Regions from separate parts of the Dendrosporobacter sp. 1207_IL3150 genome, predicted to be linked through region 2. Evidence: riboswitches for the same ligand, from Rfam matches in the RefSeq annotation. Region 2 holds a riboswitch; each other region holds the start of a gene.
The links. Region 2 has a riboswitch for lysine ahead of lysA (diaminopimelate decarboxylase). Riboswitches for the same ligand answer to the same signal wherever they lie in the genome.
Positions count from the first base shown of each region.

Region 1: it holds a riboswitch for lysine, as region 2 does, so the genes downstream of both, dapB (4-hydroxy-tetrahydrodipicolinate reductase) here and lysA (diaminopimelate decarboxylase) in region 2, are expected to answer to the same signal.
Region 3: it holds a riboswitch for lysine, as region 2 does, so the genes downstream of both, V6C17_RS09335 (amino acid permease) here and lysA (diaminopimelate decarboxylase) in region 2, are expected to answer to the same signal.

Region 1 covers NZ_JBAIYU010000011.1:19,473-29,722, forward strand. Annotated here, with positions in the region: gene dapG (aspartate kinase) at 1-433, opposite strand, end outside; gene V6C17_RS07740 (aspartate-semialdehyde dehydrogenase) at 437-1,474, opposite strand; gene dapB (4-hydroxy-tetrahydrodipicolinate reductase) at 1,499-2,293, opposite strand; lysine riboswitch at 2,439-2,612, opposite strand; gene V6C17_RS07750 (general stress protein) at 2,865-3,485, opposite strand; gene V6C17_RS07755 (YlmC/YmxH family sporulation protein) at 3,552-3,842, opposite strand; gene V6C17_RS07760 (hypothetical protein) at 3,851-4,153, opposite strand; gene dut (dUTP diphosphatase) at 4,251-4,706, opposite strand; gene V6C17_RS07770 (M16 family metallopeptidase) at 4,724-5,971, opposite strand; gene V6C17_RS07775 (N-acetylmuramoyl-L-alanine amidase family protein) at 6,122-7,006, opposite strand; gene V6C17_RS07780 (polysaccharide deacetylase family protein) at 7,142-7,852, opposite strand; gene V6C17_RS07785 (polyribonucleotide nucleotidyltransferase) at 7,962-10,061, opposite strand; gene rpsO (30S ribosomal protein S15) at 10,193-10,250, opposite strand, start outside.
Region 2 covers NZ_JBAIYU010000010.1:161,496-171,745, forward strand. Annotated here, with positions in the region: gene V6C17_RS04240 (hypothetical protein) at 1-896, opposite strand, end outside; gene V6C17_RS04245 (RNA polymerase sigma factor) at 912-1,469, opposite strand; gene lysA (diaminopimelate decarboxylase) at 1,721-3,007, opposite strand; lysine riboswitch at 3,108-3,282, opposite strand; gene V6C17_RS04255 (hypothetical protein) at 3,452-4,216, opposite strand; gene gmd (GDP-mannose 4,6-dehydratase) at 4,257-5,222, opposite strand; gene V6C17_RS04265 (MASE3 domain-containing protein) at 5,477-7,282, opposite strand; gene V6C17_RS04270 (flavodoxin family protein) at 7,539-8,096, shown strand; gene V6C17_RS04275 (LysE family translocator) at 8,288-8,908, opposite strand; gene V6C17_RS04280 (hypothetical protein) at 8,987-9,418, opposite strand; gene V6C17_RS04285 (hypothetical protein) at 9,622-9,978, shown strand; gene V6C17_RS04290 (ATP-binding cassette domain-containing protein) at 10,074-10,250, opposite strand, start outside.
Region 3 covers NZ_JBAIYU010000017.1:57,751-68,000, forward strand. Annotated here, with positions in the region: gene V6C17_RS09310 (TerC family protein) at 1-489, shown strand, start outside; gene V6C17_RS09315 (hypothetical protein) at 517-1,392, opposite strand; gene V6C17_RS09320 (S1C family serine protease) at 1,539-2,759, opposite strand; gene V6C17_RS09325 (VOC family protein) at 2,852-3,313, shown strand; gene V6C17_RS09330 (metal-dependent hydrolase) at 3,392-4,336, opposite strand; gene V6C17_RS09335 (amino acid permease) at 4,491-5,909, opposite strand; lysine riboswitch at 6,002-6,178, opposite strand; gene V6C17_RS09340 (sensor histidine kinase) at 6,326-7,456, shown strand; gene V6C17_RS09345 ((Fe-S)-binding protein) at 7,518-8,834, opposite strand; gene V6C17_RS09350 (FAD-binding oxidoreductase) at 8,836-10,218, opposite strand.

The DNA.
Region 1 (10,250 bases), on a different contig from region 2:
TCATTCCCTGAAAACCGCAAACAACAGGGGTTTTCCCTTGCTTTAGCAGACGGATAATATGCGCAGAGTCGATTTTCATAATTCGAGCATTATTAAAATTAGTGTCAGTCATAATTCCAGCTTGGCCGCCTGTAAGCATAACAGCATCAAGTCCATTGGCTTGTAAAGTACCGGCCATAACAACTGCGGAAATCATTTCGCCGCAGTACATAATTTGGTCAAGTTCGCGTGCCGCAATATTCTTATTTGCTGTCCGCGCGACTTCAATTAGTGTATCAGTAGCATAGCTTTCGCCTTTACGCCCCATTGCAGAAACTACGACGACAGGAGCATAACCCTGCTCTTTTGCTCTATTTATTTTTTTAACAACCAGCTGTCTAACTTCGGGTGATGCTACCGAAGTACCACCAAACTTCTGTACTATTATACGCATTATCTACACCTCAAGTAATTTATGGTTGATCATATATTCGGCAATTTGGAGTGCATTTAATGCAGCACCTTTGCGAATTTGATCGCCAACCACCCATAGGTTAAGACCGTGCTGGACACTTTTATCTTCTCTAATGCGTCCAACAAAAACTTCATCTTTGTTTGAAGTGAAAAGCGGCATTGGATATAGCATTTCGGCAGGATTATCTTGAACGATTACCCCAGGGAATGCCGCAAGGGCTTTTCGAGCATCATCTGCTGACAATGCACTCTCTAGTTCTATATTTATAGATTCTGCGTGGCTGCGATATACTGGGACTCTAATTGTTGTTGCAGTAATGCCAATATTGTAGTCATTTAGTATTTTATGCGTTTCATTAACCATTTTCATTTCTTCTTTAGTATAACCATCGTCTACAAACACATCGATCTGCGGAAGTAGGTTAAAAGCTATTTGATAATGTTTTGGTAAGCTAGCACTTGGTAGAATATTAGCTTCAGCAGGGCGATTTTCAACTATAGCTTTAACTTGGTTATCGAGTTCCTCAATTGCCTCTTTACCGGCTCCCGATACAGCTTGGTAAGTAGAAACAACAATTCTTTTAATTTTTGCTACATCATGAAGTGGTTTTAATGCCATAGTCATAATAATAGTAGAACAATTTGGGTTAGCAATAATCCCTTTATGGTTTTGAATAGCACCAGGATTTACCTCTGGAACAATCAGCGGAACATTTGGATCCATTCTAAATGCACTGGAATTATCAATAACAACTGCACCGTGCTTCACTGCAGCTGGAGCGAAGGTTTTGCTAGCTGCTCCGCCAGCAAATAATGCAATATGCACATCTTTAAAAGAATCGTCTGTAGCTTCTTCTACTACATAATCTTTACCCATGAAGTTAATTACTTTACCTGCGGAACGCTTTGAAGCAAGTAACTTCAGTTCATTAAAAGGAAAGTGTCGCTCGGCAATCAGCTCTAAAAATTCCTGACCAACTGCACCAGTAGCTCCTAAAATTGCAACATTATATTTTTTCATGGTCATCGCTCCTTCAGTTAACAACTAATCTAGTATATGTTCTAGTCCAACAACCAACCCGTCTAAGGTTAAGACCTTTTTGCAAGCTAATACAACTCCAGGCATAAATGACTCTCGCGAGATAGAATCATGTCTTATAATTAACGACTGGCCAAGACCGCCAAAAATTACTTCCTGATGAGCTACATATCCTGGCAATCTAACACTGTGTAAACGTATTCCTTCAAATTCACCGCCGCGTGAACCTTTATACTTCTCAAATTCTGCAGGATGCCCTTGTTTTAAATAACCTCTAGTTTCAGCAATCAACTCTGCAGTACGTATTGCTGTTCCAGAAGGAGCATCAAGTTTTTGATCATGATGTAGTTCAATGATTTCTACATGAGGTAGGTACTTAGCAGCTTCGCACGATAATCTCATCATCAAAATTGCACCAATTGAGAAGTTAGGTGAAATTAAAGCATTAACTTTATGCTTTTTACACAGTTCATTAACTTCCTTAAAGTCGTCTTCAGACAAACCGGTTGTTCCAACTACTGGGCTGACACCGTTTTTTATTGCAGTTCGAATGTTTTTCATAACCGACTCCGGGTTAGTAAAGTCAACCATTACTTGAGGTTTAGTTTCATTAATTACAGTTTCAAGATCATTTCCGATAGTAACACCGTTTTTGCCAAATCCAATTAATTCTCCAACATCGGAAAAGTCTGATTTAACATCGACTGCCCCAACAATGCTAAGATGTTCATCCCTATGTACTGCTTTTAATACTTCAAGACCCATTTTACCGTAAGCACCGCAAACTATAACTCTTATCACTGGGTTCCACCTCCGAATTACTACAATACACCTTAGGCGTATTTAACATAAAAAACTATAAAAACAGCCGGTGAGAACTATCTCACCGGCTACCATATGTGGGCAGCGTAAAAAGGATAAGAAAACGCTAAGGTTTTCTATTTCCAGATGAGATAGCACTCCACCATATTTTATGGTGACAGTCTAACACCTATTCGATGTAAGACCAGTATCGAACAATTGGTAATCTTCGATACTTCGGCGGTCAACCCTTTTCTTTCAGATCATTGGTACCACGCTCCCTGAAAGTACTATTGTTGCCCGCACCTCTACTCTTGCTGTGCAGGATTCTATTTAATTTATGTACATTGTATAATATAGGTTCCACTAGTGTCAACTTTTTTTAAAAACTTTCCAAAATCACATTTTATTGAAAAAAAGTGATTTGTTTGTTTATTTCAACTTAGATAATATAAAAACCGGGATAATTCCCGGTTTGATTTTATACGATAAAAAGTATAAACTTTCTTACATTCATAAGGGGGGATTATCGACTTATTCCTACGCAAAGCTTGGCACAAGCCTTGTTTTCTTACTGATGACTTTCTACGTTATCTGCCCCATATCGTCTGAAGATTTTAGCAGCTTCATCAACTTTTTGCTCACTAGTACGTACAATAGCTAAAATTTTGTTTTGTTCCACTTGGCGAACATAACGTTGACTTGCTTCTGATGGAATTCCCCAATCTATTAAACCACCAGCTAAACCACCAGCTAGAGCTCCGCCAATTGCTGCACTTATAGGTCCAGCAGCGAGCAAAGGGCCTATGCCAGGAACCACCATAGCTCCTGCTCCAATTAATAATCCACCGATACCGCCAAGTGTTCCGCCAGTCAAAGCTCCATCTGTAATATCATCATCATAGCTGACTTTGTCAGTTGAATTTGATTGTCTGTTTGATTTAGATACGATATTTATTTCTTCGTTTGTAAAACCTTGGGTACGCAGTGTGCTAACCGCAGTTTCCGCATCTACTTGTGAATCAAATACCCCAATAACGGTTTTTTGCTTCTGAGTATTTGTGTTTTGCGAAGAGCTCTTACCTGCTTGACTGCTCGAATTTGAATTTTGCTGTGATTGTGAATTAGTATAACTGTTTACAACATCGGTTGAAGAATTATTTTGGGACTGGTTATTTAATTGGTTATTCATTTTACATAAATCCTCCTAACATTAAATGCTTTACTGCAGTTAATGTTAGTTTAACCTGATTTAAATCTAATATGTGTTTTCGTGCCGCTCACGAATATTGGAATACATTCTATCAAAAGCATTATTCAAATCAACAATAATTACTTCGTCGCCTATTCTTTTAATTGACTGCCACGGAATTGTCGATGCTTTACTTTCATTGAAAAACCTTAGAAAGTTCGACCGATTAGGCAGAATAAGTGAATGGATCTGTCCTGACTTAATCTCGAAAGAAAGTTCACATTCTTCAATTACTCCGAGCCTTCCTCCATCACCAATATTAATTACTTCTTTTCCCGCGAGTTCACTCAAACGCATTATATCACCTACTTTATAAATTTATAAAAAAGTGGTTGAATCATAGCTAAACATATAGCCGTGAATGCTAAAGGATCAATAGATATTGTGTGTAACGATACTCGCTCAGGAATATCTAATTTTAAGAATGATGTTAACATGACAAGAGACAAGTACACACCACCCGAAACTGCAACTATTTCCTGAATAGCTAAAGAAAGCGGTGAAGATTTACTTTCGCCGTCGATAATCTGCCGATATCGGTAAATGCGAAATATTATTGAACAAACGATTCCTAAAAATAGTAAGAGTAATGTTATCCAACTATTCATAACATCCCCCACAAATCTTTTGTAAATCTTATTCTGAACTTAATAAAATTATGTCCTCAAAAAAAGATAAGGCAGTTGATAAACTGCCTTATCTAAACTATTTTTCGCCTGTACTTCCAAAACCGCCTGAGCGAGTTTCAGCAAGTCTAAAATTATCATTATCAATCAGAAGATATTTACAAAATATTCCTTGAGCAACTCTTGTACCTTTAGTAACAAGGACATCCTCTGAGGAATGACTATATACGGCTATCATAATATGACCTTCGTTCTCAGGGTTATTATAATAATCAGCATCAATGATTCCCTGACTATTGATTAAAGTAACTTTATTTTTTACGGCGAAACTGGATCGAATATGTAATCCGAGATATTCATCGTTGCCCATATATGCTTTTAATCCTGTGGGAATAATAGTTACTTGGTGTGGCATAATTACAACGTCCTCAGAGGCCGCAATATCATAACCAGCGCTTAAAGATGTTTTGCGCTCCGGAAGAGTAATGCCGTTGCTTATATAACAATTAACAATTTCAAAGCCTCGGATTTTCATTGATTTCTCCTATTATATCAAAATTTTGGTACTGCACTTATTTTACCTAATGGTCCTAAAGTTGTAAGGCTTATAGAGTGTGGGTTTAAATACGTGTGAATTATCGTATTTATGTCTCTGATAGAAGTATTATCAATTTTAGAAACAACTTCATCAAGAGTAACATATTTTCCTAAGCTGATCTCCATTTTACCCATTCTCGACATTCGGCTGCTCGAACTTTCAAGTCCAAGAACAAGGTTTCCTTTTAATTGTTCCTTTACTCTTGAAAGCTCATCCGGTTTTATACCATTTCTTTTTAAGTCAGATAGGGATTCTACAATAAGTGCTATAACTTGCTCAGTATTTGAAGGACGTGTCCCTGCATAAATAGTAAATAAACCGCCATCACTGTAATTTGTTAAGTAGGAGTATACAGAATATGCGAGACCTCTCTCCTCCCGTATAGACTGAAACAATCTAGAGCTTATTCCCCCACCCAATAAATTATTTAAGATATGAAAAGGATAAATTTCAGGAGATTCCTGAGCTACTGCTGCAACTCCCATGCATATATGTACTTGTTCTGTAGCTTTCTCGTAAGAAGAGGTTTTGACATTAAAAGTAGGAGCTGGAAGATGTGACTGATGTTTTGCACCATGCAGGTCGCCAAAATATTTTGAAGCGAATTCAAGCAGTTGTTCGTGGTTCACGTTGCCAGCAGCTGCAATAACCAAATTATCTGGAGTATAAAATTGCCTATAATATTCTAGTATAGCAGTTTTATCAATTGTCTCTACCGATTGGGTTGTCCCGATAATATTACGGCCTAATTGATGATTAGACCAAATATTTTCGATATAAAGATCATGAATTTGCTCATCAGGTGTATCTTCATACATATATAACTCTTCAAGAATTACTTCTCGTTCACGGGTAATATCATCATGCGAAAACTTTGATCTAACGATCATATCACTAAGGATATCAACCGCTAGCTCAAGATGGCTATCAATTACCTTCATATAATAGCAAGTATGTTCCTTAGAGGTAAATGCATTTAGCTGCCCTCCAACTGCATCAACTGTTTCCGCGATATCTTTTGCCGAACGCGTTTGAGTACCCTTAAACATCAGGTGTTCAATAAAATGAGATATCCCATGGTTATAATCTAGTTCTTCGCGCGAACCGCTTCCTATCCAAACACCTAAGGTAACAGATTTGACAAAAGGAATATTCTCGGAAATTACCCTTATACCATTTGGCAATATAGATTTTTGATACATATATAACTCCTTTTCTTGTATAAGTAATTATGTTCTGGTAAGTGTTATAAAATCCTTCATAAACTATTTATATTTAGGTAGTTAGATAAGCATGTCAAGGAAATCAAGGAAAAAAACAGAGACATATGTCTCTGTTAAATAATACTATTGTCAATTAAAATACTTCACTATTCCGTTAAATATACCTTGCGCAATACTATTACGATATGAGTCGCTGCTCAATTTTGCAGCTTCTTGAGAATTAGTTACGAAACCCATTTCTACTAGAATGCCAGGCATCGTTGTGTTACGTAAAACGTAAAATGTTTCAGGAGCAGTACCTTTATCGATAGCTTTTGTTTCTTTAATAATAGCGCTCTGCACCTCTGTAGCCAATTTAGGTGATTTCCCGCTGTGATAAAATGTCATAGCTCCGGCAATATCCGGATTTGGGTTAGAATTTGAGTGGATACTGACAAAAATATCGGCATTATTAGCCTGGGCTAAATCAACCCGTGCTTGAAGTTCCTGGCCTAGTGTGCTGCCTGCGGCAGCTACCGTCTTATCGGTTTCGCGAGTCATTATTACTTTTGCGCCAGCTTGTACAAGTTTATCACGTAATTTAAGACTGACGGAAAGATTGTTATCTGTTTCTCTTGTATTATTTGCTACAGCACCTGGATTACTACCACCATGCCCGGGATCGACAACAATCACCTTCCCGCGTATACCAGAACTATCTAGTACTGTTCCACTATCTGAAGATGGAGGCAATGGAGTAACTTTTACGGGGTTACCATTTGGATCACTGCTTGATTTTGACCCGAATACGTTTATTACGGGGCCCAATATTTTATTGAAAAGGTAGCCAAATAACTTTTCGAAAATATTGCTTCCGCTGCCTCCTGTACTATTTGATTGCGACAAAGTGCCAGATGATAGGGTTTTAAGCACATCGTCAACAGGAGCGGCATTAACTGATTGTACTGGTATAACTATCATTGTAAAAACCAACAAAAACAACATCAAAAAAGTTGTAAATTTATTTCTATTCACTTAGTACCTCCTCTATAGCAATATCAACATGCTCTAAATGGACTGCAACTCTATCTACAGCAAAGCATGTTGACATAATATCATATAGAGGGGTTTTTAGCAATAAGAAAAACAGGCAATTATATGCCTATTTCTTTATTTTAGTATATCAGAGACTGTTGTAATAGTATATCCTGCCTTTTGTATTTCTCGAATTAGCTCTGGTAATGCTTTAGCGGTAGGGTCGGTAGGATGCATTAGAATAATAGCACCATTATGTAGTTTTTTTATTACTCTGTTTTTGAGAATATCCGCAGGCGGCCTCTTCCAGTCAATCGTATCAATACTCCACATAATAGTGGTATAGCCAAGCTCGTTCGCAGCAGTAATTACCATATCATTATATTCACCATAAGGAGGTGCATACAAGTTGGTTTTTATTCCAGTAATTTCGCGTACTAAGTCTTCGGTCTTTTGTATTTGGTCTTTGTTTTTTTCTTTAGTTATTGCGTTCGGATGAGGATGACTATAAGTGTGATTACCCAGTTCATGTCCTCGATTTGCAATATCAGTTAATAATTCGGGATATTTTTTTGCCCAGCTGCCTCCAATAAAGAATGTAATGTGTACGTCATTATCGGTAAATGTCTGGAGCATTGATGGTAAAAACTCCTCGCCCCAAAAAACATTGCAAGCAAACGCCACCTTGGGCTCGGTTATATTTCCGTGAAAGATTGGCTGGATTCCCCCCTGATTAGTTGGAGAACTGCTTAAAAGTGGTTGAACCATTCCTGATAACATAGCAATAGTTAAGAAGACACCCGCTGCAAATATTACGTACCATTGTCTAATTCTGGTGACTATCATCCATCTCAATATTAATCACTCCTGATCGAATGATTTAACTGCTTTTCTATCAGTTTATTAAGTGGATGAGAATTTATGAATAAAAAAACATAAACCGTGAGGTTTATGTTCATGGTGTCTTATCGTTTTCAGTTTCAGCTTTAAGAAGCTCTTTACGTGAAAGGTTTACACGTCCTTGACGATCTATTTCAGTAACTTTTACTAAAATTTCATCGCCAACTTTTACAACATCTTCGACTTTTTCTACTCGTTCACGCGCTAACTGCGAAATATGAACAAGCCCTTCTTTGCCAGGTAATATTTCTACAAATGCTCCGAAAGTCATAATACGAGTTACTTTTCCTGAATATGTTCCGCCTACCTCAACACTGCGAACTAGATTTTCGATAATTCTAACCGCTTTTTGGCCAGCTTCAACATCTACAGCGGCTATAAAGACCTTACCATCGTCTTCGATATCAATTGTAACTCCGGTTTCATCAATTATCTTTTTAATTGTTTTACCACCAGGTCCGATTACGTCTCGAATTTTATCAGGATCAATTTCCATAGTTATAATCCTAGGTGCATATGGTGATAGCTCACCTTTAGGTGTACTAATCGTCTCGAGCATTTTATCTAGAATATGATTACGTCCACGTTTTGCTTGCTCTAAGGCTGAGGTTAATATTTCTTTGGTAATACCAGCAACTTTCATATCCATTTGTATTGCTGTTACACCGTTTGTAGTTCCTGCTACCTTAAAGTCCATGTCACCAAGGGCGTCTTCCATACCTTGAATATCAGTCAAAATTGAGTAGTGATCTCCATCTTTAACTAACCCCATTGCTACGCCAGAAACCGGACGCTTGATAGGAACACCTGCATCCATTAGAGATAAAGTACTGCCGCAGACGCTGCCCATAGATGATGATCCGTTAGATTCTAATACTTCTGAAACCAATCTAATCGTATATGGGAAATCGGTTTCGCTTGGAATTACAGGAACTAAGGCACGCTCAGCGAGGGCCCCATGTCCAATTTCACGACGGCCAGGACCACGTGAAGGTCTAGTTTCACCAACACTAAAAGATGGGAAGTTATAATGGTGCATGTAACGTTTAGATTCTTCTACTCCAAGTCCGTCAAGTATTTGCTCGTCACCGATAGCTCCAAGTGTAGTTACTGTGAGTATTTGAGTCTGTCCCCGCGTAAATAAACCAGACCCATGAGTTCGGGCAAGTAAAGAAATATCGCACGAAATAGGACGAACTTCTGCAAGACCGCGGCCATCTGGACGAATCTTTTCAACTGTTATCATTTTACGAACAATTTCTTTAAGTACTTTTTGGAAAACATACTGAACATTCTTAATATCGTTAGGGTAAACTTCACTAAAATGTTCAATTGCCTCTTTTTTAACTTGATTTACTTGTGCTTCTCTTTCAAGTTTGTCCGAATTTCTTACTGCTTCATTAAGTTTATCAGTAATAAAAGCACGAACTGCACTATCAATTTCTGGCACCACTTCGAATAATTTTATTTCGCGTTTAGGTTTTCCAATTTCCGCTATTATTTTAAGTTGGAAATCAATTATTGTTCTAATTACATCATGGCCAAATGAGATAGCTTCTAATATTACTTCCTCAGGAAGTTCATTTGCACCAGCCTCAACCATAATTACTGCATCTTTTGTTCCTGCAACAACAAGATTTAACTCACTTTGTTCCTGTTCGGCAACAGTTGGATTAATGATAAATTGATTATCAATTCGGCCAATACGTACGCCGCCAATAGGACCATTAAAAGGAATATCGGAAACACCCAATGCACAAGATGCGCCAATCATTGCCGGTATATCAGGAGGATTATTTTGATCAACAGATAAAACAGTAGCAACTACTTGAACGTCGTTACGAAATCCTTCGGCAAACAACGGTCTGATTGGACGATCAATAAGACGGCCCGAAAGGATTGCAGATTCACTTGGTCTTCCCTCGCGTTTTATAAATCCCCCAGGAATTTTACCTACAGAATAAAGTCTTTCCTCATAATCAACAGTTAATGGGAAAAAATCAATTCCTTCTCTAGGTTCTGCTGAAGCTGTAGCGGTTACTAAAACTGCAGTGTCGCCATAACGCACTAATACAGCACCGCTTGCTTGTTTTGCCATTCTGCCAGACTCAATTATGAGTGGTCTGCCGCCTAGCTCCATTTGAAAACTTTGCATATAGTTCCTCCTATTCTAAGTCACCTATTCTTTTCCAATATTACCTCTTCGACATTTTTTTTAGTATTCCCTTTTTTTGTTCTTTGATAACCCTTCGAAAAAAATAAAAAAGCGGGAAATTCCCGCTTTTATTACTTACGAAGATTGAGTTGACCGATAATTGTACGATAACGTTCAATATCGTTGTCA
Region 2 (10,250 bases):
GGCCTTACCCCCTCTATCTTGAGAACATACTTCTCACGTTTGACTATAATAGCCTTCCTATCAGGATCGTTCAAAACAACAATATCTGATACCGATTTTTCTATCGTCGCTTGTTCTTTAGTTTTTTTCATATCCTGATCCAATTCGCGGGTTGTCTGAGTAATAATAATTTCGTCTTTTGTGCCCTGGTTGTATAACTGGCGAATAATCCCGTTATTTTTATCTATTGTTACTGAGTACGCTTCTTGATTTGGGATTACCATCATAATAATTGACTTGTTTTCAGCATCTTCGGACTTTGTTTCTAGCGGTAAATCACTTGCTATTCTGGCCATTAGAATATTTTCATTTTCTGTTTCACTTGAGTCTTGTTGCTTTCGCATAGCTACATAATTAGTCCTATCTTCAACTATCGGCTCTGAAATCACAGCTTTTTCAATTAATTGAGGAGTCTTACTAACTTTATTTTCCACGACCTCAGACTGAGACTTACTTGACGACGAATCAATAGTTTTTGCATATTCTTGCGAAGGCTGATCGGATACTTTTGACTCGTCTGCAATGGATATTTGCGGTGATATATCGTCAGCAGGCTGAGGTGGTAAAACGTGAACGAATGCAACTACAAATCCGGCGGCAACTGCCGCAGCAAAGCTGCCATAGAGCCAATGTTTTTTTCTTTTTGGCTTACGACCTCCTAATTCAAATGCTAGCTTGTCCGCCATTTCTCCGATAAGTTTAGTTGGTACGTCTTCGTCGGTATATGACTTCTTAACAACTGCCGCCACATCAATCAGTTCTTTTACATCAGCTGATTTGATGTTAGGATGTTTCCCTTGATTTAAGTCATCTAGACAATTTGACAGTTCTTCAATTTTCATGTTTTCTTTATTCATACTCAGTCCACCTCCTCATTTAACTATTCCGATATTCAAGCACATATTTCGCAAATTCTTTAATGCGCGCTGCTGAAGCATTTTGATAGCGGATTCAGTTTTATTCATCTTTATAGCTGCATCACGGATTGACAATCCTGAAATGACTCTTAATTGTATCGTTTGGCGCTGCTCGTCAGGCAGACTATCAACCAAATTAAATATTTGCTTTTCACCTTCAAGCCGAATTGTATATTCTTCCGGTTTTTCTGCCTTGTCCATTATTGCTTCGCTATACTCTGTTATATCCAATAACTGGGGCGAGCGGCCAGTTTTACGCCAAAAATCATTTACTAAATTCACAGCTATTTTAACTAAATAATGTTTAAAAGGTATGTTCAATATTTCGTAACGTGGTAAAGATCTGAATGCCTTCATAAATGTATCTTGGGTTATTTCCTTAGCGTCATCTTCATTGCCAAGTTTAGAGTATACAAGCCTGTAGATAGGCTGCCAATAGTACGATATTAAGGTATTTAAGGCCTCGCGATCTCCCGTTTGTGCTTTTGTTATAAGTAAATTCTCATCCTTCACTTAAGAAATCACTACCTCCCTTCTAGACTGCCTTATCATACTAAAATTCAGGTGTAATAAAAAGTTCACCTGCTCAAGTCTCACTTTATAAATAACGTTTAAATTCTTAAAAAGTAACGCTTCATCCTAATAATATATTACCTTAGCATGTTCTCAATGTACATTTAGTATTATGCTTTACGCATCGTAACATATAAAAAAAGCACTATTCATCTATCCGCTAGATAAATAGTGCTTTCGCTTTTTTAGGTCTAGTTTTGTGATTTAGTTGCTGCTGCTTTACTTAAGCCGCAAGCAGGAACATCAAGAGTTGCAAAATAGTCTGCTATTGTTTCAGCCCTGCGAATTAAATCCACTTTTCCGTTAGGTTTTAGCAGCAACTCAGCTGAGCGAAGTTTGCCGTTATAGTTAAAGCCCATTGCGAAACCATGTGCACCTGTGTCATGAATAACAACAGTATCACCAATGTCCATAACCGGAAGCTCACGATCAATAGCAAATTTATCGTTATTTTCGCACAAAGAGCCAGTGACATCATAGACATGGTCTAATGGAAGATCTTCTTTGCCAACTACAGTAATATGGTGATATGAACCATATAATGCAGGACGCATTAGGTTAGTCATACAAGCATCAAGTCCAACATAGTTTTTGTGAATTTGTTTTTTGTGAAGAACAGTTGCAACAAGATAACCATAAGGCCCGGTAATCATCCGTCCGCACTCCATCGCTATTCGTAATGGATGCAGACCGTTAGCGGTGATTTTTTCTTCATAGGCTTTCTTAATGCCTTGTCCGACATATTGTAGATCAACTGCTTGCTGCTCTGGCTTGTAAGGAATACCGATACCGCCGCCAAAATTAACAAATTCGATGGCGACGCCAACTTTTTGCTTAATTTCTACGATAAGATCAAACATCATATTTGCAGTTCCGATAAAACAGTCAGGGTTTAGTTCATTTGATATTACCATTGTATGAATACCAAAGTGTTTAACACCCTTCTCTTTCATAATACGGTATGCTTCAAAGATTTGCTCTTTAGTCAAACCATATTTCGCTTCTTCTGGATAGCCAATAATGGTATTACCATTTTTCATTAACGGACCAGGGTTGTAGCGGAAAGATATTGTTTCTGGAATACCTGTATGCTTTTCTAGATAATCGATATGACTTATATCGTCAAGATTGATAATAGCTCCCATTTTACGCGCGGCTTGGAACTCATCTGCTGGGGTATTATTAGAAGAAAACATTATGTTTTCACCAGTTATGCCAGCCATTTCAGCAAGCATAAGCTCAGGTAAGGAACTGCAGTCTGCGCCTATTCCTTCTTCTCGCAGAATTTTTAAAATTGTTGGATTTGGAGTAGCTTTGACGGCAAAGTACTCTTTAAACTGAGGCGCCCATGAAAAAGCTGCAATCAGTTGGCGGGCATTTTTACGTATTGCTTCTTCATCATAAATATGAAAAGGGGTAGGATACTGTTGGATAATTTCTTCTAATTGTGATTTTGTAAAAGGTAACTTTTTAGCCATTTGATTGCCTCCGGTAAATAAGATTTTTTATTTTACGAATATTAAAGCGGTTTGCGAACCGTCTCGCAAACCGCTAATAAAGAACATAATTATTCTAGCAGTGCAAGACAGCGCTCCATACACTTTCGCGTATGACAGTTCTGGATTTGTTCAACACAGAACCAGCATGGTTTTCAGCCAAAAAACCATTACTTCGGCGGCTAATCCTTCCTGTACCCATCATTGCTGGCAGCTCTAGGTACATACTCTTATTATGCCGCACCTCTATCTTAAGACCATATAATATTGGATTAAATTTTAAATCATTTGGCGTAGAATGTCAATGCCATAAATGCCAGTAATTTATAATCATTCTCAACTTGATGAAATAGTACTTTAGTTCATCCAATTATTAAAAGCTCCGCCCATATCTCAAATGCTCTCTTATTCGTTAAAAACGTATTCTTATACCATTATATTCTTAGCTTTAAAATCTTCCTCAGTATCACAAAAAGTTAATTTTCCATAACATCGTCGATTATCAATATACTGTGGTATACCCGCCTTACGCAAGTTATGACTAAATATTACATAATCATACCGACCGCTATTATCGATATAACTAGCATAATTAAGAACTTCTTTGCGCACCAAATAAGTACAGTGGATTACTTCAACCTCAATCAAGCCTTTTATTTTTTGCTGTAATATTTCAAAATATAAATTAGATGGTTTAAAGTAACCATTGCTGTCTGTAACAAAATGATAATTAGAATAATTGCTCAAGGGGTTATCACCGTTTCGAAGATAAGGTCCAATAACTGGCATTCCAGTTTTTAGAAGCACTTCAAGTGTATCTTCAGCTATAAAATTATCACAGTCTACAACAAAGTAATGAGTTCCCCTGGCTCTCGCCCATTCGATTGATTCCTGGCGTATCTTTATTAATACATTCAATTTTAACGCATTCCAGTCATGAGGATTATATTGCTGTACAGGTTCTGCCACATCGCTGGGGTCATAGTAAATTTCTGAATATCTATCCTTTACTTTTTCAATCCACTCTTCTAATACATTAGCTGAATTATCGCGGTTATTGTTTGTCCTTATATACAGCTTAATCTTAGAAGCAGGATATGTCTGATTTTCTATTTGCTTTAGATAAAAAGGTAAAACGTGTCCCTTATCTTTTGCCAGAATAGCAATTGTAACAAAATCATTTGATTCCATTTATAAAAAACACTCCTTATTTAAAGTTTAAGCTTTGACTTCATTCTTTAGAGCGGACAATATCAGCATCTACCATCATTTCTATTAATTCCTTAAGGGTTGTTCTCGCTTCCCAGCCAAGGATCTGTTTAACTTTTGCCGGGTTGCCAAGCAAGATATCAACCTCGGACGGACGATAGAATGCCGGATCAATAACAACGTAATCTTCATAATTAAGGCCTACATATTCGAATGCAATTTTACACATATCCCTGACGGTTGTTGTTCTTCCAGTCGCAACAACATAATCATCTGGTATATTCTGCTGAAGCATCAGCCACATGGCCTCAACATAATCTCCTGCAAACCCCCAATCACGTTTTGCATCAATATTACCTAGTCGCAATTCCTTCTGTTTTCCCAGCTTAATTTTAGCTACAGCGTCAGTTACTTTTCTTGTGACAAACTCAATACCTCGAATCGGTGACTCGTGATTAAAAAGAATTCCGCTGCAGGCAAACATATCAAAGCTTTCACGGTAGTTTACTGTCATCCAATGCCCAAATAACTTTGATACACCATAAGGACTTCGTGGATAAAAGGGTGTCGTCTCGGATTGAATTGGTTCTCTAACCCAACCAAACATTTCACTGCTTGATGCTTGGTAAAACTTTATAGCCTGGTCAGTTTGGCGAATTGCTTCTAATACATTTAGAACTCCAACTCCTGTTGTTTGGGCAGTTAATGTTGCCTGCTGCCAGGATGAGCCAACAAAGCTTTGTGCACCAAGATTATATACTTCACAAGGCTTCGCTGTATTTATCGCTCTAATTAAAGAAGCTATATCTGTAAGGTCACCATTAATAAGTTCTATCTCATTTTCAATCCCAAGATATTGTAATCGCCAAGTCGTTGGCGTTGCTCTGCGGGCAATAAGTCCATAGACCTTATAACCTTTACCTAAAAGAAGTTTAGCTAAGTATGCACCGTCTTGCCCGGTTATACCTGTAATTAATGCAGATTTCACCTAAACACCTCCAAGCGTTTATTACGCTCGCGCTTCGCATAATACGGCTGCTTTTATATAGTTAGTTCATGTAGGCTCAGCGAATACTTGCTCAACTACTAACCGTACGTAATATTGTATGCAAAAGCTCTGAATGTGTGTGCGAAGCCAATAGAAGAGTGCTAGTAGGCGGGGCTTTACAATACATATGAAAGAAGCTTCTATGGCGATCCCAGCCATAGAAGCTTCTTTTTAAAAATAGTTTTTTATTATGCTTAGGCTAAGTAAAAAATTAACTTAAATGTTGTTCCTTTAGGACCAGTAACTAAGTCAATTTTTGCGTTATGCCGCTCTGCAATTCTGTAGCAAACTGGTAATCCCAGCCCTGTTCCATTTTCCTTTGTTGTAACAAACGGAGTTCCTAGCTTTCTTACAACCTCTGGGGGAATCCCTGAACCATTATCTCGAATTGATAGCAGGATACTACCTTCACTATAGCTGGTGTGTATCATTACTTCACCGGACTCACTCATGGCTTCGAAAGCATTGCGTACCAAATTTAGCAAAATTTGTCTTATTTCATTTTCATTAAACTCGGTGTCCGGTATATAATTAATGTCAGTATAAATTTCATGACCTAATCGAAGTGCATCGGCTTTTAAAAGTGGTAGTAACGAACGTATTACGTTCATCAGGTTACCGCGTTTCATTTCCACAGCTTTATCTTTTGCAAGAGAGAGAAATTCGGTGATTATTGAATTTGCTCTATCGAGTTCTTCTATCATTGTATTAATTTGCTCATGATACTCGTAAAACTGCTCCCTCCTCTGAAATATTTGCAGATATCCACGCACAGTAGTCATTGGATTACGTACTTCATGGCCGATTCCAGCAGCAATTTCTCCGACTACGTTCAGACAGTCGTACCTTGCCATTTCCTTTTCCAATCTTGTCTTGTCGGTAATATCAGTTGCTACAACCAATACAAATTGAGTGTTATCAATTAAAATAGTATCGGTAGATACCATAATTTCGCGCGATTCACCGGAGACAGTTTGACAGTTCAATATATCGTTGTGAAGTTTTTCTCCAACGAGCGAATCTTGTCTAATGCCCCAATTAACTTTTTCATTATTATCCTCAAAAAACGATTGACGAATTATTTCCTGGCGTGAGATACCAACTAACTTAGCATAACATTCATTCACATCCACCACTTTACCATCAGGCGTTGTGATCATCATCATACTAGGATTCATGTGAAAAGCTTTATGAAAGCGATCTTCTGAGATTTGAAGTTTCTTGTATGGGAATATGATAAATGCAGCAACAACTGCTTTAAGAAAGAAAAAATAATAGGATATCTTAAGAATATGACCGAGTACATTATAAAAATCTGTAATAGTTGTAAAAATGGTAAAACATAATTCAGCTGGAATAGTAATAATAGTTGCCAATATCAAATATTCTTTTGTAATTATGTCTTCATGAAAGTGCCCTTTTTGGACTCTAAAAAGAAATAAAATAAACATGCTTATAATTATATACTCAATCGCTACTTTTAAAGGCTTTACACCTTCCGGTGTTATCAGTACTGGAAATATACCCGGCGTATAATAGAAATCAAAAGCGACAGTGGACGAAGCAATTATCGTTAAAGCTAACCCCAGCCATCTATGTATTGACAGTTTAACAATCGAAGTAGTACTGAGAATTAGAAACAATGCTTCAGCAAATCTGCCAGCTAACCAATATTTCGCGGACAAATCATAGTAGCTTCCTGGAAATAACCCTAACCCCTGCCAGAAGAAAGTGTGAAGAATATCAAAAATGGCCACGGCTAAGAAACCAAATCCTAATATAAGATTGGTTTTCCTGATTTCACTAACGCACCAAACAACAAAAAAGGAAGATACTGAAATAATAATACAAGAAATTTCTAAAACTGTGTGAATTACAGCATATGATTTTTGCCAATATGGAGCTAATAAAAAAGAGGCAGCTACTGCCATAATTACTGCCAAAGCAAATTTAATAAATATTCTTCTGACATCTCCGAGTATATTGCTAAAGGCTATCATAGTCACCTCGATAGCTCATACAATCTAAGAATGCATATATGCACAGGCAGTCACTTTGTATACTGGTGAAGTTAAACTTCATACTTTTCTACTTTACGATCGTTTCTGTATATATTTTCTCGTATTTTTGCTCAATCCCCTTCCTCAACGAAAACTATCATCTTGAATTAATAGTTTTACTTAATGAAGGATTGACAGAACCTTCTACAACAAGCTATCGTTTTAATAGAACATTTATATGTTGGAGGGAATTGAAGTGAAAGTATTGGCGTTTGTTGGCAGTCCTAGAGGTAACGGAAATACAGCTCGTATGGTAGATGCTGTATGCAAAGGAGCAGCGGCAGTTGGGCACGATATCGAGACTATTAATGTCACACGTCTTAACATACATGATTGTACTGCCTGCTGTGCCTGCAAAGTCGGTAAAGTTGAATATTGCGCACTAAATGATGATATGCAAAAGCTATATCCAAAAATCATAGAAGCAGATTGTATTGTTGTAGGAACACCGGTATATATGGGGCAAATGTCTGGTCAGTTAAAAAACTTTTTCGACCGGTGGTATACTTTCATGGATGCCAGCTATAAGATCCGGTATATTCCAGGTAAAAAATATATTACAGTTACTGCAAGCGGCGCACCGGCGGAAATTTTTCAATCATTAACAGATTATCTGAATCATTGGCTGGGAACTTTTTTCAAAATGGCTTTAATTAAAAATATAGTAGCTGGAGGCTTAGGCCCCCCTGATGCTATAGATGATCAGCCTGAAATTCTGGCAATGGCTGAGCAGACTGGTCGCGCACTTAGATAGATAATGCCCAATAGTTCAAATTAGCTGAACTATTGGGCATTTAATATAGTGAAATACCTTTATCCACTGCTAACTTATACATTTTATCTCTTAAAAATTCGATACTTTTTAACACCTTTGCATTCACAACCATCACCCCTTTATTTTTATTGTAAGGGATAATTATCTATTGCAAGTGTCTTTTATTAGGACTAAATTCCTGCACTAATTAAGGCAAAAACTCCAAATAAAACAATTATCACGCCAGAGATCTTGTTAATCCAATTCAGCCTATTTTGATCAAATTTTTCTCGAAGCATGTTCACGGCTGCACTCAATACCAGCCACCACAATATTGATCCGATGAAAACACCAATAACCATGAATGCTGCATTAGTATAATCACCACCTGTTGTACCTACACCTAATCCGGCAAAGACTGCAGCAAAAGACATTATTGTCATGGGATTGGTTAATGTCAGGAAAAATGTAGAAGTATATGCGCCCAGACCATCAACTCTACCAGGTAACTTAGCAGATTCCTCTGCAGGCGTAGATTGAAAGGTTTTATAACCTAAGTAAATAAGAAAAAGCCCTCCAAGTAATCTTATTATTAATTGATTACTTATTATCAGTGAAGATACCGCAGTTATCCCAAAAGCAGCTATGAAACCATAGACAGCGTCAGCTGACGCCGCCCCTAACCCGGAAAGGAAACCATTCATTACTCCATTGGTAAGAGTACGGTGAATGCAAAGCAGACCAATAGGTCCTACAGGGGCAGCTATCGAAAAACCTAGAATTATTCCTTTTATAAAGAAATATAGTGCCATAACACCATTCCCGTCCCTACAATATATGTAGATTACACTTATAGTTAGATTATTAATTTCTATGTAACATTAGCAATATTAGAATTTTTTCTCAAGCAGAACCTTGTACTCCTTTGACCGATAGGTATTGTCCCGCTTAATTTTAATATAATCCTCGTCATTCGAATTATCTATCATTACACCCTCCCCGGGCCGAATAAGTACATTAGGTGCTAATGTGATATCTCGATTTTTGTGTTTGATTGACATCGATTGCTTCTCAAGATCATCTTGCTGACTAGTAGTGGCTTTAACACGCTCAGGTGATAGCCTAATTTCACTATTTTCTGGTTCACTTGCTGCATCACTTTTTTTATCCGCATCCTTACCCTTCAAATCTACAGCATCTTTACTATTATTAGGTAATGGCGAAGGTACTTTGTTTTCAGGAGAGTTTCCGTTTTTAACTAAATAAATCCCAATTAACAAAAACAATAACAGAAAAAATATTACTATTAATCTTGATTTCATTTTAATATTCCTTTCTAACTTAAATTCCAGGAATGTATATTCGGAACAGATCATACTCTATTGTCTTTATATTTTTTCCAAAAGACAAATTCCCTCTAAAACGCTAATCTTTTTTAGGATAAAAACAGATAGTAGGCATACAACAACATAAATCCCCGTACAATTTTATAAACTTCTTATTTAAGAAATTAGGGGGCTTTTATGTGTATAAAACTAACCTACTTTATCAATCGACAGTGCTAAGCACCCTGACACGTATGGATACGCCCAATGGTCATAAAACTCATAAAAGCTACCCCATCGAAATAATCATGCTGAGCTTAACATCGCTTGAATATATAAGTAAATTCCCAATTCCAGTTGGAACTAAACTGCAAATAAATATCGCTGCCCAAGATCATGAACTCTGCTTAAAATCGATTGTGTCAAACAGCTTGTACAATCTAGACGGAAGATATAAAGTATATTGCGCCAATGATTTTCTACTTTGGAGCGCTAAGGATAAACTAACAAGCATAGAAAAAAGCTTAAAATATTCACTTTCCAAATACCTTAATTAATGAAAAAACTAATTAATATAATAACAAAGGCGCAAGTCACTTAATGTGGTTTGCGCCTTTGTTATTATATTAATTAAACCTTAACTCCTCATTACCTAGTTAGCTTCTAATCTAACAGGACAACCCTTCTCCATAAATAGAATTTGGTCGCCAAGCGCCTTGGCCTCCTCTATATCGTGAGTAACCAATATAAAGGGAATACTCCATATCTCATGCATTCGCTTTAACTCTGTTTGCAATTCAAGTCTAGTTGCGCGATCCAACGAAGACAT
Region 3 (10,250 bases), on a different contig from region 2:
ACAATTTATTTACTTCAAATACCATACTTACAATTAATGGGTGGTCTACTGCTATTTTGGATAGCTCTTAAACTTGCTAAAAATGAGCACCACGATAATGAGAATGTTTCAAATGCCTGCAGCTTAGGGGAGGCAGTTAAGACTATAATTGTAGCAGATGTGGTTATGAGCTTAGATAATGTTATAGCTATAGCGGGCGTTGCTAAAGGTGATGTTAGTCTTTTGATTGTAGGTTTAGCTATTAGTATTCCTCTAATAATTTGGGGAAGTAAGCTTATAAATATGCTTATGGAAAGGTGGCCAATAATTATAGTAATTGGAGCCGCTTTTTTAGGATGGACCGCGGGCGAAATGATCACAAGTGATACTAAAACTATTGAACTATTGACAAAGTATCCTTGGCTCAATATAGCGTTTCCAGAGGTATTTGCCGGCCTTATTGTCATTGTTAGTATGATATCATCTAAAAAGCGAATACGAAAGAGATAACTAGCTTAGACAGCTAATAAATCTGTATTAGAATTTCATTTCACCATTTATATAAATACCGCGCTGGCGACTTGTAGCTTTATCCCAAGATATATCCGGACTCAAGTCTTCCCATCCTCTATAGATATCCATTTGCTTAAAACGATAACCAACAGTAACTGCCCCATTTTTAATGACAGAAAAGCGCAGACCTGCTTGTGTGTCTATAATTTGGGCTATACCCATATGCCTAAAATCTAAGTCTCTGAGGTTCCAATAGCCATGTCCTTGCGCGATCGCCAGAGGGGAATACTTAATGGTGCCCACAGCGGTTATTTTCGAAGATAGTTTCTTTTCTGATTCAATACCAATGAATGGACCATGATAGATCATTGTATAGGTAGAATGAAGATTTTCAAGTTGCAGAGGCGGAGATTCTATTTGGTAATTTGAAATGTAATATACTCCGTCTGTCATTAAATAATTACTCTTGGAATAGCTATAACCATAACTTAGACTATTAGTGTCATTTAGTTTTTTTACCCAACTAATTTCGATGAAATTTGCAGCTCCGCTAGTATTAAACTCGCCATAATACCAAAGATTATTACCCCCTAAGGGGTAGTTCCAGTCAGAATCGCTGCCTGTTGCATTTTGGATTTGTCCCATAAATCCACCAGCAACTCTCAGCGTTTTTTTATTGGTTAGGGGAGTTTCGAGACTTACAGTAGTATAATTGCCTGAATGAGGGTATTTAAGTTCAGATGAGCCATACCCGTTTGCATTGAGGGGAAATGAAGTACGCCACATTTGTGAGCCGTCTACAGCCCAATTACCTATTGAGATAGTAGCGGCTTTTACTGAACTATTTTGCGCTATGGCAGACAAAACAAAAACGATGAAAAGAACCATGAATTTCGACACTGGTAAGCTCACCACTTTACATAATATTTTTAAAAGTTATTCGATGACGATCTAGCTACTACCTCTAAAGTAAGCAGTGGTAATATCGGGAATAAAATTACTAAATTAAGTAAAAAAACCTGCATTAGCAGGTTTTTTTACTTAATTTAGTTATCTGAAGTTTCTTTGGTTTGTGTAACATTTTGATCAGTAGTTATTGCTGCTTGAGCTTTTTTCCTTTTTAGATAGATAAATATTATACTTACTGCTACGACAAGCGTGATTAATAGCCCGAGATAAGCGTAATAATCTGGCCAATAACGCTTATCATTACCTTCAGCTATATTTTTCTGACATTCAGCTATTAAAGACTCCACTTCGGAATGCTTAGCATACAGTCGTTTTACCTCTTCAAATTTTGTTAGAGCTTTTGTATAGTAGCCCTTCCAATAAAATTCTAAACCCTCACGGTAAGCTTTATCGGTAAGGCTCTCATCATTAGTAGCTCCGGCCTTGCGTACATACTCTTGTACAGTATTTGAAGCCATGCAGTAAAGAGGACCATTTAGAGTGCCGTTAGCATTCATGTAGAACGTAAGTAGGCCAATTACCTGACCATCACTATTAAGTACTGGACCACCAGAATTTCCCGGAGTTACTCCTTCAGCGTTTACTTGAATAAGAGGTGCTCCTTGTGCGGTCGATTTCTTATCAGAGGAAATGGAACCAGGAGCCCAAGACCACTCAAGCTGAGAATTTTTCGACCCAATGCTTCGTAGATCACCAGCACTTGGATAACCTGCAACAAAAATTCGTTCTCCGGTGCGTACTTTATCCGAATCGCCCAATCTTAATGTTGGGAAATTGCGACCTTCGACTTTGATTATGGCAATATCCTTGCCAGATTTTTCACCTGTTGATGCTCCTATTTCTTTTAGATCAAAAGGTAATTCTTCGCCACCTGGTGTAACAACTGTAAATACTGAAGATATTTTGCCGAGACGCGCATAGCCTTGTGTAATAAGAGCAATAGCTTGTTCTTTCGGGAGATTGTAGTTTTCCATAAGTGTATAGACTAGCTGCCAAGCCAAGTTTTCCCACTTCTTATTGTCGTCATGGTTATATACATCAACAACATGGGCATTAGTCATAATATATCCGTCTGGGTTTATAAAGGCGCCGGATCCAAATCCTCCATAATAAGCCGGAATCTGATAGTTACCAATTGTCCAAGTTCCGTAATAGTAAGCCCACACTCTGACAACCGCTGGTTTAGTCAATTTTGCTAGTTTTTCCTCCGAAGTCCATTCTTTACTGGCGGCAAATACACTCAATTGAGACAAGATAAATAGTATGACTAATGTCACTATAAAAAGTTTTTTAGTCATTGAATCACAACCTTTCGCCTTGCTTATACTATAGGCTATTCAATGATTAAAAACATGGTTATACTTTTATATAAATTGAATATAATTTTAAGATGGCAAAGTTTTTCGGTAATAACAAAAGAACTCGTGATAGTACCAAAATCGAAAATATCAAAGGAGCAAAAAATATTATGAAAATCATTGTTACCAGTATCTTCGTTCAAGATCAAGACAAGGCACTGGAGTTTTATACAGAAACACTAGGCTTTGTAAAAAAGCATGACGTTCCTGTCGGAGAATTTAGGTGGATAGCGCTTGTTTCTCCCCTCGCGCAAGACGGTACCGAGCTTTTGCTCGAACCCGATGCCCATCCTGCCGCTAAAGAGTATCAAAAGAAGATATTTGACGATGGCATACCAGCAACAATGTTTGGCGTTTCAGATATTAACAAAGAGTATAAACGATTATCGGAAAACGGCGTGAAGTTTACTTTGGAGCCGACCAAAATGGGCGAAGTTACAATTGCTGTCTTCGACGATACATGCGGCAATCTTATTCAGATTGTGCAGCAGTAACTTCATAACGGAGTATTCTTTGGATAAATCAACAATACTTAGAGCCTTAAAATAAAAGAACCAGTCAATTTGACTGGTTTAAGACGGTACTTTGATTTTGCGGCCATAGGATAATAGGTATGCGTCTATTGGAACTAAGTTTTTATCGAATACAACTGTTGCACTATGGCGAAACTGCTTGTTAATTAAGTATCGTAAATCATAAATATTCACTCTAAATATATTATCGTGTTGTGTTTCTTCGATATAGATTAGTGGGGAAAAACTATTAAAAAAGTCCCCCACAGTCGTCTTTTGTGCATAGAGAGCAGCGTTTGAGTTGTTCTGATTTTTAGGTAAGCACAGTTTTTGTTCAAGCTTTGGATGAAGAGCACCGATCTGACCAATTATAAAACTATCAGAGGTTTCTATTACAAAGTCCCAGAACAGCAGTCTTTTTAATGAGGGCATGACTTCTACCCGGAAAATAGCCTGATTTGCATATTCATAACGCAGCCATCTTGCAGCTCTTGTGCGCAAATAAATACGCACTAATATATATATTGTTATAAATAGAAAGGTTATAAGAGAATGTTCTTTTGGTGTGAGTTTAGGTAAAAATAATGCCAGCATAGCTATAATTAAAATTGGATCAAATACGTTTAATAACTTGCAGCTTTTGCGTTCGCGGCGAATAGGCCACAATACGGAAGTACCATGGGTATTGAAGTAATCGATAATAATATGCGATAAGCCGCCAGCAAAAGCCCAGAATAATAACTCGACAATATTAGCTTGTGGATAAAATAAGTGAATTCCTCCAGTGAGTAATATTGACAATAAGACGACACCAGGCAGTGAGTGTGAAAACGCCCGGTGTTGTCTAATATAAGCGAAACTACCACGCAATTGGGCAATAATATCAAAGTCAGGAGCCTGGGCGCCTAAGACAGCAGCGATATAGATAGGATTATCTATTGCAGGTTGGTGGCCAGACAGCCCAGCCACGGCAATCCCTATTAAAGCATGTGATAAGGTATCCATTTTCCACCTCCGTTTCCAAAGCCCTAAAAAAAGTTTACATAAGATTATAACATGGGGGAGGGGGAGTTGGTCTATGGTAAGTTCAGGTATAAAATTTTGTAAAAAACAAGCCGTACTAGACTCTGCAATAGTCTAGTACGGCCTTGTTTTATCATTAGTGATTAATCTGATTAGATGGTGCTGTATTTAATTTAGTCTTTAGGAAGAGCACGTAGTAAAGGTATATTGCTGCAAGTACCGGTATACCGGTATAAATAACTATTCGCTGTGCTTCGTCAAAGTAAAGACTAACGATAACACCTAAATTTAAAACTATTGCTAATAATGGTACAAAAGGATAAAGCGGAGTTTTAAAACTTAAATCTTGTATTTTTCCACCAAGGCGTCTAAATTCTTTTCTAAAGTTAATTTGGCACCAAGCTATTATAATCCATATAAGGCACCCAGTTAGGCCTGTACTAGACATAAGCCAGAGGTAAACTGTGCTGGCCGCAAAACTTTGTGTTAGTAGAGAAAGACACGCTAGAACAAGCGTAATAATAACACCATTAAAAGGTACACCATTTGAATTAAGTTTACTCAGCCAAGACGGTGCTAAGCCTTCTTTTGACATAGACCATAACAGACGAGAACAAGCATACAAAGCAGAATTACCAGCCGATAGAGCTGATGTCAATACTACGAAACTCATTATGTCTTTTGCAATAGGTATTCCGATGCGCCCGAAAACCTGTGCGAATGGACTTTCTAATACACCAGCTTCCTGCCAGGGAATAGTACCAGCAAGAATGGATATAGCTAAGACATAAAATATAATGATTCTTGCTGTAATCCCTCTGATGACCCTTGGTACGTTTTTACCGGGGTTTTCGCATTCTCCAGCGGCAATACCTACAAGTTCGGCTCCTTGAAATGAATATACCACTGCAATCATTGTTAAAAATACAGCACTAAAGCCGTTAGGAAAAATATCTCCACCAATATTAAAGTTCGAAAATCCAATCGAACCTTCATGCCCAGTAAATCCAAACATCAATCCCGCACCAGCAATAATGAAACCAACTATTGCGGCTACTTTTATACCAGCGAACCAGAATTCAGCCTCGCCATAAGTTTTTACCGAAACTAGGTTTAATAAAGCTAATGCAACAGCAAAGATGGCACACCATATCCATATTTCAACCTGCGGAAACCAGCTATGCATTATTATTCCGGCAGCAGTAAAATCTGCAGCTATGCAAATAGCCCAATTTATCCAATAAAGCCACCCTGTTGTAAATCCTGCACCAGGTGAGATAAAACGGGATGCATAGCTCTGAAATGAGCCAGAAACAGGCATAGCAACTGTTAGTTCAGCAAGGCATAGTAAGACCATGTACATAATTATGCCGCCGACTAAGTATGCAAGGATTGCACCAAGAGGACCTGCTTGGTTAATTGTTTGACCAGACCCTAAAAAAAGCCCTGTGCCGATTGTTCCGCCTACCGAAATCATCATGAGATGGCGTGATTTCATATCACGCTTAAGGCCTTTTTTTTCGGGGCAAAGTGTAGTTGTGTCAATAGAGCTCAAAAACTAATCTCCTCCAAATAATCTAAAATTAGAAAAACAAAAAGCCGTGAGCTATCTCACGGCTGATGATTGTAATAATACAAAATCTGCCCCTGTGAGATAGCACTTCATCTGAAACTGGCATTTTCAGACGACAGTTTAGCACTTATTTAGTACTAAACCAGCAAAGTTTATTGCGTAACTTTACTTCGGCAAATATCCCTTTCTGTACAAATCACAGCTTGCGGCTCATTGTACATACTAATAATATTTGCACCTCTATGCATCACGATTATTCCAAACCTTATTTTATAATAGACATTGTTTAGTGTCAATGGATAATTCCAATAATGTTTATTGCATAAAGACAATCAATTGACTAAAAAACCTAAACAAGCTAAGATTAAAATAACACTAAATGTAACGGTGGTGAAAAAATGCCTAAAGAGGAGTTTCAAAGTCTCGATCCTAAATTCGCACAATCACTAGTTGATATAGTTGCTAGTGAATTAAAGAAAAATGTGAATATAACTAACGATAAAGGTGTAATTATAGCTTCATTTAGTAAAGAAAGAATAGGACAGGTTCACGAAGCTGCAGCTCAGAGACTTACTTCGGGAAATATTCAAGAGTTTTCAGTAAGTGCTGAAGATGAAGTGCGACTACGTGGAGTTCGGCGTGGAGTAAATGTGCCAATAATTTTTGCGGATCGTTGCGTTGGTGTTATAGGTGTAACAGGTGATCCAGAAACCGCGGCGCCTTATGCTAGATTAGCGGCACGTTTTGTTGAAGCGGCTCTTCAATCAAATGCAAATCGTGAAAAGCTAATGATAGCTCTAAAAGAAAAGCGTGAACTTCAGACAATCTATGTAAATAAAATTATTAGTATTCAAGAAGAGGAACGGAAAAAGATTTCTCGTGAACTTCATGATGAGACAAGCCAATCTCTTACTTCAATAATTGTAGGTCTTAGGGTTCTTGCTGAGCGGGCTCATAATGAGGCAGATCATGAGCAAATAATGCAGATGAGAGATCTAGTCGCTCGTACGCTCGAAGCAGTACATCACTTAGCAGTAGAGCTGAGACCCCTATTATTAGACGACTTGGGCTTAGTGGTAGCTTCACAAAAATATGTAGAGAAGTACTCACAGCAATACAATATCCCGGTTGATATTGATTTTGTAAACTTATCAAGAGAGTTGCGGTTCACCCCAGAGGTTGAAATCACAATGTACCGAATACTGCAAGAAGCATTAACTAACATTGCTAAACATGCTAATGCTAGTAATGTTCAGGTTGTATTACGTCGGCACAGGCAAAAACTTACTCTTATAGTTGTAGACAATGGTATAGGTTTTGATTCTGATTTATCGTCAAAGTATGGTAATGATAGTAGGTTAGGTATATTTGGAATGAAGGAGAGAGTCGAACTTTTTGATGGCTATTTTGCAATTTGCTCTAAAGCTAAAGAAGGCACAAGTGTAGTAGCTGAGATACCATTAATAGCTAAAAAGAGTAAGAAGCGCAGCCTAAGTAATTCTAAACACGTTTCATTATTTAACAATTAATATGCTTGTCTACATAATAAATAAAAAATTACTCCCCGCCTTGAAGGCGGGGAGTAATTTTTTATTTGCGTTTACCAGCTTGATATGCTTTATCAAGAAGCTGAACTGTGTGAACAACATCTTGGTTCATGTTGTTTTGCAGAATACCATCTTGGATATGCATACGGCAAGTACCGCAGCTTGTTGCAACAATATCAGCTTTAGTGTTGGCGATATTAGCAACTTTTTTGTCGTTGATTTGGCGAGATAATTCATAGTTTGCTAAGCTGAAAGAACCGCCTGATCCGCAGCAGCGATCACAGTCTTTCATTTCAACAAAATTCAAGCCAGGAATAGCTTTTAAAACTTCACGTGGTTGCTTAGTGATTTTTAGGCCGCGAACCATATGGCAAGGATCATGCATAGTAACAGTTGCGTTTACATTGCCAAGGGTGTCTTTGCGGAATTTAACAACATCTACTAAGAACTCACTGATTTCATAAGTCTTTTTAGCGATCTTTTCAGCGCGTGCTTTCCACTCTTTGTCATCTTGAAGAAGATGTGGATATTCCTTAAGGGCTTCAGTACAGGAACCACAAGCGCCAATAACATAATCTACATCGTATTTTTCAAAAGTAGCAATGGTTGCTTTTGCCATTTCTTTTGCAAGATCAACATCACCAGATACGTAAACAGGAGTTCCGCAGCAGTGCTGACCGCTAGGAATTACGACTTCCATATCGTTTTCTTTTAGTACATTGATAACTGAAGAACCAACATCAGTGTACATATAGTTGATAGTACAGCCAGTGAAGAAACCGACTTTCGCCTTAGGATTATCTACTTTTATAACCTCAGGATATTGGCTGCGTAGAGGAGAGGAGGAGATAGGAGCAGTAGCGCGTTTCGGATCCATACCAGGCATTGGGAATCTTGAAACAGCAGCCATTTTTCCAGGGATCTTTTTGAAAGTAAGTCCGCCGAAAGTACCGCCCATACGTAGAGCAAGATCGAATAATTGTCTGTTTCTCAAAAGTCTGAAAACGTTCTTTTTGATTGGGTGTAAGCCACGGGATTTAACTGCAGCTTGACGACCACGAAGGATTAATTCGTCAGCTTTAACACCGCAAGGGCATTTTGCAGTACAGGATTTACAGTTTAGGCAGTTAGCCATAGCGGTATCAAAACCAGCAGTGATAGGAAGAGTACCGTTCAGAACAGCTTCCATAAGTGATATCTTACCACGAGCTACAGAAGATTCTTTATTAGTCTCTTTATAGATCGGACAAACTGCCATACAGTTACCGCATTTCATACAGTTAGCTAATGCATCTTGTATGTCATTTAACAACTCTTTATCGTGAGCGTTGATATCGCTCGCAGTAATTTGTTTACTCATATTAACACTCTCCCACTAATTTACCAGGATTTAAAATCAGATTTGGGTCAAGTGCGCGTTTAATAGCTTTCATTGCATTCATACCTTGTGGACCATGTTGAAGTTCCATCCAAGGTAATTTGCCTAGGCCAATGCCATGTTCGCCGCTTAGAGTTCCATCAAGTTCTACTGCAGCTTTAAACATTTCGTCCATAGCCGTGTAAACGCGTTCCATTTCTTCTTTGTTGCGAAGATCACAAACGATTGTTGGATGCATGTTACCGTCACCAGCATGACCGAAGGTTCCAATGGTTACATTATTTCTTTTTGCAATAGCATTAACTTCACGAAGGAAATTAGGAACTTTGCTGCGAGGAACAGTAGCATCTTCTACATATGTTGTAGGACGAAGTTTAGCTAGTGCAGGAAGAGCGGCACGACGAGCAGCCCATAAGCTATCGCGTTCTGCATCAGTTTGCGCAATTTTAACTTCGCTTGCATTATTTGATTTCAATACGTCCATAACTTTAGTTGCTTCTTTTTCAACTACTTCAGGAATACCGTCAACTTCGATTAGAAGAATAGCTTCAGCATCTAATGGAAGGCCGATTTTAGCATAATCATCTACAGTGCGGATTGTAGCATTATCCATAATTTCTAGAGTAGCAGGGATGATTTTAGCTGCAATAATACCAGAAACTGCTTTACCAGCATCATCAAGATCTTTAAAGATAGCCATCATGCTTTTCTTAGCTTCAGGTGCTGGAACTAGCTTAACAATTGCTTTAGTTAAAACAGCAAGTGTACCTTCTGCGCCAGTAAACAATTTAGTCATATCATAGCCGGAAACATCTTTAACGTTTTTGCCGCCAGTTTTTATAATGTCACCGTTAGCAAGAACTGCTTCAAGACCCATTACATAGTGCTTGGAAACGCCGTATTTAAGACCACGAAGACCGCCAGCATTCTCGGAGATTGTGCCGCCAAGAGTTGCAGTTGCAACAGTACCAGGATCTGGTGGATAGATAAGGCCATGCTTACCTACAGCATCGTTTAGGTCTGATACAATAACGCCAACCTCTGCAACAGCTACTAGGTTCTCTAGATCGATTTCAACGATTTTGTCAAAACGAGTCATAAGAAGAACAATGCCGCCTTTAGTTGGAACAGTACCAGCACTTAGGTTTGTTCCTGAGCCGCGAGTGTAAACAGGGATTTTGTGAGTATTAGCAAGCTTCATGATTTCAGAAACTTCTTGTGTATTAGCAGGAGCGACAACAACATCAGGCATATGAGCATGGCCTGGAGTTGCATCATAAGAATAAGTGTAAAGGTCCTCTGGACTAGTCATAACGTTGTCTTGCCCAACAATCTTCTTTAAGGCTTCAATATGGGTGTTTTGCATTTTTTCATACCCCTCTACTAAATATTTAATAA